DNA from 3 places in the Streptomyces sp. NPDC001904 genome. Region 1 is predicted to be linked to each of the others. Evidence: predicted binding sites of a transcription regulator. Region 1 holds the regulator's gene; each other region holds the start of a gene.

Region 1 (3,274 bases):
GGGGAACTGCGCGGGAAGCCCCACCGGCCGGCACCCGGGCGCCAACCGGCAGGCCCACCCCCGAAGCCGCGAAAAGGGGCCCGGGGAAAACCCCAGGCCCCTCGAATTCACCAGGTCACCGCCCGTTGAACGCATCCTTCAGCCGCGAGAAGAGCCCCTGCTGACCGGGCTGAAACTGCCCGTTCACGCGCTCCTCACCCCGCAACTTGGCCAGCTCGCGCAGCAACCGCTCCTGCTCCGGATCGAGCTTCTGCGGCGTCATCACCTCGACGTGCACGATGAGGTCACCGCGCCCGCCGCCCCGCAGATGCGTGACGCCGCGCCCGTGCAGCGGAACCGACTGCCCGGACTGCGTCCCGGGACGGATGTCGATCTCCTCCAGCCCGTCGAGCGTCTCCAGCGGCACCTTGGTGCCGAGCGCCGCCGCGGTCATCGGAATGGTGACCGTGCAGTGCAGATCGTCGCCGCGCCGCTGGAACACCGGGTGCGGCAGCTCGTGGATCTCGACGTAGAGGTCACCGGCGGGCCCGCCACCGGGCCCGACCTCGCCCTCACCGGCGAGCTGGATCCGCGTGCCGTTGTCCACGCCGGCCGGGATCTTCACCGTCAGCGTCCGCCGCGACCGGATGCGGCCGTCACCGGCGCACTCCGGGCACGGGGTCGGCACGACGGTGCCGAAGCCCTGGCACTGCGGACACGGCCGCGAGGTCATGACCTGACCGAGGAAGGACCGCGTCACCTGCGAGACCTCACCGCGGCCGCGGCACATGTCACAGGTCTGCGCGGAGGTCCCCGGCGCGGCACCCTCACCGCTGCAGGTCGTACAGACGACAGCCGTGTCGACCTGGATGTCCTTGGTGGTGCCGAAGGCCGCCTCGTCGAGCTCGACCTCCAGCCGGATCATGGCGTCCTGGCCACGGCGCGTGCGGGACCGGGGCCCGCGCTGCGACGCCGTACCGAAGAACGCGTCCATGATGTCCGAGAAGTTCCCGAACCCGCCGGCGCCGAAGCCTCCGGCACCGCCTCCGCCGGACTGCGACAGGGGGTCGCCCCCCAGGTCGTAGACCTGCTTCTTCTGCGGGTCGGAGAGCACCTCGTAGGCGGCGTTGATCTCCTTGAACCGCTCCTGGGTCTTCGGATCCGGATTCACGTCCGGGTGCAGCTCGCGGGCGAGCCTCCGAAAAGCCTTCTTGATCTCGTCCTGGGAAGCGTCGCGGCGCACGCCGAGTACGGCGTAGTAGTCCGTGGCCACTTACGACTCCGCCAGGATCTGTCCGACGTAACGTGCCACTGCGCGTACTGCTCCCATCGTTCCCGGGTAATCCATGCGTGTCGGTCCGACGACACCCAGCTTGGCGACTGCCTCGCCGCCCGAACCGTAGCCCACCGACACCACGGACGTGGAGTTGAGTCCCTCGTGGGCGTTCTCGTGACCGATGCGTACGGCCATGCCCGAATCGCCCACCTCACCAAGCAACTTGAGGAGCACGACCTGCTCCTCAAGGGCCTCCAGCACGGGCCGGATGGTGAGGGGAAAGTCATGTCCGAAGCGGGTGAGATTGGCGGTGCCGCCGATCATCAGCCGCTCCTCGGACTCCTCGACGAGCGTCTCCAGCAGAGTGGAGAGCACCGTCGCGACCGTACCGCGGTCCTCCGTGTCGAAGGCCTCCGGCAGATCCTGCACCAACTGCGGCACATCCGCGAAACGGCGGCTTGCCACCCGGCTGTTGAGCCGGGCCCGCAGATCGGCGAGGGCCGTCTCGCCGAAGGGCGCCGGGCAGTCGATCATCCGCTGCTCGACCCGCCCGGTGTCCGTGATCAGTACGAGCATCAGACGGGCGGGCGCCAGCGACAGCAGCTCGACGTGGCGCACCGTGGACCGGGTCAGGGACGGGTACTGGACGACCGCGACCTGCCGGGTCAGCTGCGCGAGCAGCCGCACGGTGCGGCCGACGACGTCGTCGAGGTCGACGGCGCCCTCCAGGAAGTTCTGGACGGCGCGCCGCTCGGGCCCGGTCATCGGCTTCACCGCGGTGAGCTTGTCGACGAAGAGGCGGTACCCCTTGTCGGTGGGGATCCGCCCGGCACTGGTGTGCGGCTGGGCGATGTACCCCTCGTCCTCCAGGGCGGCCATGTCGTTGCGCACGGTCGCCGGGGAGACGCCGAGCCGGTGCCGCTCGGTGAGCGCCTTGGAGCCCACCGGCTCCTCGGTGCCCACGTAGTCCTGGACGATGGCGCGCAGCACTTCGAGCCTGCGTTCACTGAGCATCGGCGCACACCTCCAGCTTCGCCCTGAGCGATCTTTGGCGATCTTTCCTGTCTGGCACTCGCTATGGGTGAGTGCCAGGAGTCCCCGGCTCAGTGTACGGCCGACGGGTACGGGCCCGGCAAGGCCGCTAGCGTCGACGTATGGAAGGCCATAGCGAAGTCAGGGCGGTCGTCGACTGGAAGACCGCGGGCTGGGAGGAGCTGGCGCCCCACGTGGGGCGGATCCGGCTGCCGGGCTGGGACGCCACGACCGGCCTCGTCGTCGGATCCGGTGCCGCCCTGCTGATCGACACGGGATCCTCACTTCGGGAGGGGGCCCGGCTGCGCGCGGACGTCCGGCGGCTGCTCGGAGCACACGCACGGGTGACGCACATCGTGCTCACCCATCCACACTTCGACCACGTGCTCGGCACGGCCGCCTTCGCGGGCGTCGAGACCTACGGGGCGGTGGGCGTCGACACCGTCCTCGCGCGGGGCCGCGACGCCCTGTACGAGGACGCCGTGCGGCACGGGCTGCCCGCGGACGAGGCGGCCGGGGCGACCGACGTCCTGGTCACCCCGCGGCACCGGGTCAGCGGCGAGTGGACGCTCGATCTGGGGGACGGCCTCCAGGTGCTCCTGGCGAACCTCGGCCCCGCCCACACCGCCCACGACCTCGTGGTCCTGGTGCCGGGGAACCCCGTGACCGTCTTCTGCGGCGACCTGGTCGAGGAGTCCGGCGAACCGCAGGCGGGCCCGGACGCGGCACCGGGCCACTGGCCGGCGGCGCTGGACCGGCTGCTCGCGCTCGGCGGCGAGGACGCGCTGTACGTCCCCGGGCACGGTTCGGTGGTGAATGCGGCGTTCGTCCGCGCGCAACGCGCCACACTGGTGGCCCGTTCCGGCGTGTCGTGACGGAGACCGGCGCCTTCCTCATATCGTCGGCCGAATGCGCCAGTACTCACCTGACCTGACCCCTCCCTGGAAGCGGAACAAGCCGGCTCCGGAGGTTCCCGCCGAGCCGGAC
Region 2 (3,274 bases), on a different contig from region 1:
GGCCCCGTACACCCGCCCGGCCGCCCGGTCCCCCTTCTCGGCGGCCCCGCCGGAACACACGGCGGCTTTCTCGGCAGGACTCGTCCCACCGTCCGCCTGCTCGTTCTGCACCCAGAACCCGAGGCCGAGCGCCCCCACGACCGCGAAGGCCGCTATCGCCTGCCCCCACGCATTGACCGGCTTCTCTTCCATGTCCCCCACCCCGTCATTGATCAAATCGCAGACGGACATTAGCGCCCCGTAAGGGGCGCGACCAGCCCCGACAGCGGGAAAGCAAAAAAACGAGGGCGGCACCCCCGAAGGGATACCGCCCTCGCCGAAGGACAGGCTGAACCGTCAGGCTCAGAAGTCCATGTCACCGCCCGGCATGCCACCACCAGCGGGAGCGGCACCCGCCTTCTCCGGCTTGTCGGCGATGACGGCCTCGGTGGTGAGGAACAGCGCGGCGATCGACGCGGCGTTCTGCAGCGCGGAGCGCGTCACCTTGGCCGGGTCGAGGATGCCCTCGGCGATCATGTCGACGTACTCGCCCGTGGCGGCGTTCAGACCGTGGCCGACGGCCAGGTTCCGAACCTTCTCCACGACGACGCCACCCTCAAGGCCGCCGTTGACGGCGATCTGCTTGAGCGGGGCCTCCAGGGCGAGCTTCACGGCGTTGGCGCCGGTCGCCTCGTCACCCTGCAGCTCCAGCTTCTCGAAGACCGCGGAGGCCTGGAGGAGGGCCACGCCACCACCGGCGACGATGCCCTCTTCGACGGCCGCCTTCGCGTTGCGAACGGCGTCCTCGATGCGGTGCTTGCGCTCCTTGAGCTCGACCTCGGTCGCGGCACCGGCCTTGATGACCGCAACACCGCCGGCGAGCTTCGCCAGGCGCTCCTGCAGCTTCTCGCGGTCGTAGTCGCTGTCCGAGTTCTCGATCTCGGCACGGATCTGGTTGACGCGGCCCTGGACCTGGTCGCTGTCACCGGAGCCGTCGACGATCGTCGTCTCGTCCTTGGTGATGACGACCTTGCGGGCGCGGCCGAGCAGGTCGAGACCGGCGTTCTCCAGCTTGAGGCCGACCTCCTCGGAGATGACGGTGCCACCGGTGAGGATGGCGATGTCGCCGAGCATGGCCTTGCGGCGGTCACCGAAGCCCGGGGCCTTGACGGCGACGGACTTGAAGGTGCCACGGATCTTGTTGACGACCAGGGTCGACAGGGCCTCGCCCTCGACGTCCTCGGCGATGATCAGCAGGGGCTTGCCCGACTGCATGACCTTCTCGAGCAGCGGAAGGAGGTCCTTCACGTTGCCGATCTTCGAGTTGACGATCAGGATGTACGGGTCCTCCAGCGAGGCCTCCATACGCTCCATGTCGGTGGCGAAGTACGCCGAGATGTAGCCCTTGTCGAAGCGCATGCCCTCGGTGAGCTCAAGCTCGAGACCGAAGGTCTGCGACTCCTCGACGGTGATGACGCCTTCCTTGCCGACCTTGTCCATCGCCTCGGCGATGAGCTCGCCGATCTGGGTGTCGGCGGCGGAGATGGAGGCCGTCGAAGCGATCTGCTCCTTGGTCTCGACCTCCTTGGCCTGCTCGAGCAGCGCACCGGAGACGGCCTCGACGGCCTTCTCGATGCCGCGCTTGAGGGCCATCGGGTTGGCACCGGCGGCCACGTTGCGCAGACCCTCGCGCACCAGGGCCTGGGCCAGGACGGTCGCGGTCGTCGTGCCGTCACCGGCGACGTCGTCCGTCTTCTTCGCGACCTCCTTGACCAGCTCGGCGCCGATCTTCTCGTACGGGTCCTCGAGCTCGATCTCCTTGGCGATGGACACACCATCGTTGGTGATCGTGGGGGCGCCCCACTTCTTCTCGAGGACGACGTTGCGACCCTTGGGGCCCAGGGTCACCTTGACGGCGTCGGCGAGCTGGTTCATGCCGCGCTCGAGGCCGCGCCGTGCCTCCTCGTCGAACGCGATGATCTTGGCCATGTGAAGTGGTCCTCCCGGACGGGGTGGAAACGCAAACGGACCGTGCTGGTGCCCGCGACGGACGGCCCTTGAGCCTTGTGGTTCCTTGCCCCACCCGGCTCCCGGACCTCACCGACCCGATCCAAGTTCTGTCACTCTCACTCGGAGAGTGCTAAGCCCAATGATTAGCACTCGGCCCATGCGAGTGCAAGCGGCTATCACAGATCGGGCGGTGGTGCGCGCCCGCGCACGGCAGCACGAAGGGCCCGCCCCGGCGAACCGGGAGCGGGCCCTTCATGGACCGTACGAAGCTTGTGTGCTGCAGTCGGTCGATCGCTCAGCCGGCGGCCAGGCGGACCATGTCGGCCTGCGGCCCCTTCTGGCCCTGCGAGATCTCGAATTCAACTCGCTGACCCTCTTCGAGGGTGCGGTAGCCGTCCATCTGAATCGCGCTGTAGTGGACGAAAACATCCGCACCACCGTCGACCGCGATGAAGCCGTACCCCTTCTCCGCGTTGAACCACTTGACGGTGCCCTGAGCCATGCCTAACTCCCCTATTACTGGCCCTTGCGCGAGTCCGCACTTCGCGGACCCGGGTCAGACCTCACGCCCCAAAGGGTTTGGGGGTGTGCGCCGGAACGCGTCGACCGCGGCTGAATGTATCTGCCCAACTGCCGTCTGCAACAGGTCAGTCGGACGAGAATTCTGGGCACGCATGATCGCGGAAACCGGGCCAACTGCATGGATCCCAGGGCAAGTCGGGCCGCACAAATGCCATAAAAGGCCTGAATGGGCGGGACACATTGGCTGCTTCTTGTCGCGCTTCGGGCGGGAACTCATATGCGCCCGTCATGGCATCACGTTCGGAATCGAACCAGCTTCCCCAACTGTACCGCGCTCAACCATGCAGAATTGCCCCCTCCGCTTTCCTCGCGGAGGGGGCAATTCGGATGACTCTGTGTGTGTCAGCCGCCGGCGACGGCGGGAATGATCGAAACTCCGGCGCCGTCGGGCGTGGCGGTGTCGAGGCCCTGCTCGAAGCGGACGTCGTCGTCGTTCACGTACACGTTGACGAACCGGCGCAGCTTGCCCTGGTCGTCGAGGACGCGGGCGGCGATCCCGGTGTGGTTCTTCTCCAGGTCGGCGATGACGTCGGCGAGCGTGGCGCCCTCGGCGCTGACCTCGGCCTGACCGCCGGTGTAGGTGCGGAGGATGGTGGGGATCCGGACGGAAACGCTCATGGGTTCACCTCGGTCTTTTCAGCCCCTCCGGCGTTTGAGGAGCGGGGTCCGGGGGCGGAGCCCCCGGCTACGGGAAGGGGCGGAT
Region 3 (3,274 bases), on a different contig from region 1:
AGAAGGCCGGGGTGAGCCTGAACAACCACACGCTGACCCACCCCTACCTGCCGGGCCTGTCCTACGCGGGACAGAAGCGCGAGATCTGCGGCATGCAGGACGTCATCGAGAAGCGCTACGGCAAGCGCCCCACCCTCTTCCGCCCGCCCTACGGCAACTACAACCAGGCCACCTTGAAGGCCGCCAAGTCCTGCGGGGTGAAGTACGCGCCCATCTGGAACGCCGAGGTCTTCGTGGACCGAATGGACTACCGCGAGTGGGACCGCGACATCCATCCGGGCGACATCATCCTCACGCATTTCCGGGGTCGCGAGGACTGGAAGGGCACGATGCCCGACATGATCCGTACGTTCATGAAGTACGTCACCGGCAAGGGGTACGCGGTGGCACGCCTGGAGGACTACCTGTGACAGCTCCATGGGCGGGGGGCGGTCTCCGGCGGCCGGGGGCGCGGGCGGCGATCGCCTGCGCGCTGGCCGCCACGCTGCTCACCGGGTGCGCGCAGTCCGTCGACCCGATCGAGCGGATGGGCCGCAAGGCGGCGCAGAAGGTCCGCAGGTCCGACCCGCCCGCGGCGGCCGGTGCCCCCGCCCCGGACGTGGACGCCCACCGCCGCTGGGGCCTGACCGCCCCGCTGGCCCCGGCTCCCCGGCCGCACCGGGCGCTCGCGGCCCGCGCCCCCGGCAGGGTGCCGCCGGTCATCGACCACGTACCCACCCGCGACAAGGTCGTCTTCCTGACCTTCGACGACGGCGCCGAGAAGGATCCCCGGTTCGTCGACATGGTCCGCGAGCTGCGGCTGCCGATCTCCATGTTCCTCGCCGACTCCGCCGCGGCCACCGGCTACGACCACTTCGGCCGGCTGCGGCGGCTGGGCGCCCAGGTGGAGAACCACACCCTGACCCATCCCTTCCTGCCCGGCCGGGGCTACGTCGACCAGCACGCCGAGATCTGCGGCCAGCAGACCCGGCTCAAGTCCCGCTTCGGGTCGGCCCCGCGGCTGTTCCGCCCGCCCTACGGGGACTACGACGCCGACACCCTGCGCGCGGCCGCCGACTGCGGCATCGACGCGATCGTCCTGTGGCGCGCCTCGATGCAGATCAACGACCTCCGCTACGCCGACGGGGACCGGCTGCGCCCCGGCGACATCATCCTGGCCCACTTCCGCGGCCCCGCCGACCTGAAGGGCACGACCCTGACGGAGATGACCTCGCGGATGCTGCGGCGGGTCCAGGAGCAGGGGTTCACGGTGGCCCGGCTGGAGGACTACGTCTGAACCCGCTGCCAGGCGGCGGCCGCCAGGGTCGCCGCCCACGCGGCGGCGAACAGCTGGACCGACGCGGCCCACGGGCGCCGCAGCCACAGGAACACGGCCCCGAAGAACAGCGCCGCCGCCGCACCGCCGCACCAGAGCCACACCTCGGTCCGGTCCGGCGCCACCCGCTCCGGGTCCGCGCCGCCGAGGCCCTGAAGGGCCAGGCTGAACACCACGAGAGCCAGGTAGGCGGCCTCCAGGAGCAGGACGAGGGCCACCAGGCAGCCGCCCGCGAACCAGTCGTCGTCCGGCCGCTCCATGTCAGCGGCCCCCGGGGAACGGCGGAGTGCGCTGGTGACCGGTCATGCCAGGACTCTCGTACGGAACCGTGGGCTCCACCCGTACGTTCCCCGACCGAGACCGATCCGTGCCCGGCCGGAGGCCTTCGGGGGCCTACGGGAGGCCTCCGGGGAGGGTGTGCGAGAGGGACGGAAGAGCGCCGCGCGGAGAGCTCGATTAGCAGTCCGCTTGACCGAGTGCTAATCGCGGTCATAGTCTCGGCTCTGGCACTCGCCGTAGGAGAGTGCCAACAGCGACGGGCAGGTCCGGCACCCGCGACGACGGATCCACCTGGTCGCCACCTCAGACAGTTAACCCCGTGAGATCTCCGAAGGGGGAGGTCGGATCGTGACGACCACCAGCTCCAAGGTTGCCATCAAGCCGCTCGAGGACCGCATTGTGGTCCAGCCGCTCGACGCCGAGCAGACCACCGCCTCTGGCCTGGTCATCCCGGACACCGCGAAGGAGAAGCCCCAGGAGGGCGTCGTCCTCGCCGTGGGCCCGGGCCGCTTCGAGAACGGCGAGCGTCTTCCGCTCGACGTGAAGACCGGCGACATCGTGCTGTACAGCAAGTACGGCGGCACCGAAGTCAAGTACAACGGCGAGGAGTACCTCGTCCTCTCGGCCCGCGACGTGCTCGCGATCGTCGAGAAGTAGTCCGCTTCCGGATTACCGGCTTCACCGAAGCGACATAGCTTCAGCTTTCGATCTGCGCCCCTGGCACCCGCGATTCACATCAGCCGGGGTCGGGGGCGCGGTTCGTTTTCACACCAAGCTTCACCCTAGTTTTCCGAGAGGGCTGAAACGCTCCCATGGCGAAGATCCTGAAGTTCGACGAGGACGCCCGTCGCGCCCTTGAGCGCGGCGTCAACAAGCTTGCCGACACGGTGAAGGTGACGATCGGCCCCCGCGGCCGCAACGTCGTCATCGACAAGAAGTTCGGCGCCCCCACCATCACCAACGACGGTGTCACGATCGCCCGTGAGGTCGAGATCGAGGACCCGTACGAGAACCTCGGCGCCCAGCTGGTGAAGGAGGTGGCGACCAAGACCAACGACATCGCGGGTGACGGCACCACCACCGCCACCGTGCTCGCCCAGGCCCTGGTCCGCGAGGGTCTGCGCAACGTCGCCGCCGGTGCCTCCCCGGCCGCCCTGAAGAAGGGCATCGACGCCGCCGTCAAGGCCATCTCCGAGGACCTGCTGGCCACGGCCCGCCCGATCGACGAGAAGTCCGACATCGCGGCCGTCGCCGGTCTGTCCGCCCAGGACTCGCAGGTCGGCGAGCTCATCGCCGAGGCGATGGACAAGGTCGGCAAGGACGGTGTCATCACCGTCGAGGAGTCCAACACCTTCGGTCTGGAGCTGGACTTCACCGAGGGCATGGCCTTCGACAAGGGCTACCTGTCCCCGTACTTCGTCACCGACCAGGAGCGTATGGAGGCCGTCCTCGACGACCCGTACATCCTGATCCACCAGGGCAAGATCGGGTCCATCCAGGACCTGCTCCCGCTCCTGGAGAAGGTCATCCAGGCCGGCGGCTCCAAGCCCCTCCTCATCATCGCCGAGGACGTCGAGGGCGAGGCCCTGTCGACCCTGGTCGTGAACAAGATCCGCGGCACGTTCAACGCCGTCGCGGTCAAGGCCCCGGGCTTCGGCGACCGCCGCAAGGCGATGCTGC

The links. Region 1 encodes HrcA, which represses chaperone genes, less so after heat shock. Its sites were predicted from a motif close to TTNGCACTCNGNNNNNCNGAGTGCNAA; they were not measured.
Region 2: groL (chaperonin GroEL) is a predicted target of HrcA. The motif match lies at 2,133-2,159, and genes of this name have one in related genera.
Region 3: groES (co-chaperone GroES) is a predicted target of HrcA. The motif match lies at 1,772-1,798, and genes of this name have one in related genera.

The regions. Positions count from the first base shown of each region.
Region 1 is NZ_JBEOYI010000002.1:242,370-245,643, reverse strand. Features, by position in the region: gene dnaJ (molecular chaperone DnaJ) at 116-1,252, opposite strand; gene hrcA (heat-inducible transcriptional repressor HrcA) at 1,253-2,269, opposite strand; gene ABT127_RS03565 (MBL fold metallo-hydrolase) at 2,410-3,162, shown strand; gene ABT127_RS03560 (DUF3097 domain-containing protein) at 3,197-3,274, shown strand, end outside.
Region 2 is NZ_JBEOYI010000019.1:21,596-24,869, forward strand. Features, by position in the region: gene ABT127_RS26605 (DUF6215 domain-containing protein) at 1-192, opposite strand, end outside; gene groL (chaperonin GroEL) at 343-1,968, opposite strand; gene ABT127_RS26615 (cold-shock protein) at 2,285-2,491, opposite strand; gene ABT127_RS26620 (MoaD/ThiS family protein) at 2,914-3,189, opposite strand.
Region 3 is NZ_JBEOYI010000029.1:901-4,174, reverse strand. Features, by position in the region: gene ABT127_RS32855 (polysaccharide deacetylase family protein) at 1-410, shown strand, start outside; gene ABT127_RS32850 (polysaccharide deacetylase family protein) at 407-1,276, shown strand; gene ABT127_RS32845 (hypothetical protein) at 1,267-1,575, opposite strand; gene groES (co-chaperone GroES) at 1,943-2,251, shown strand; gene groL (chaperonin GroEL) at 2,407-3,274, shown strand, end outside.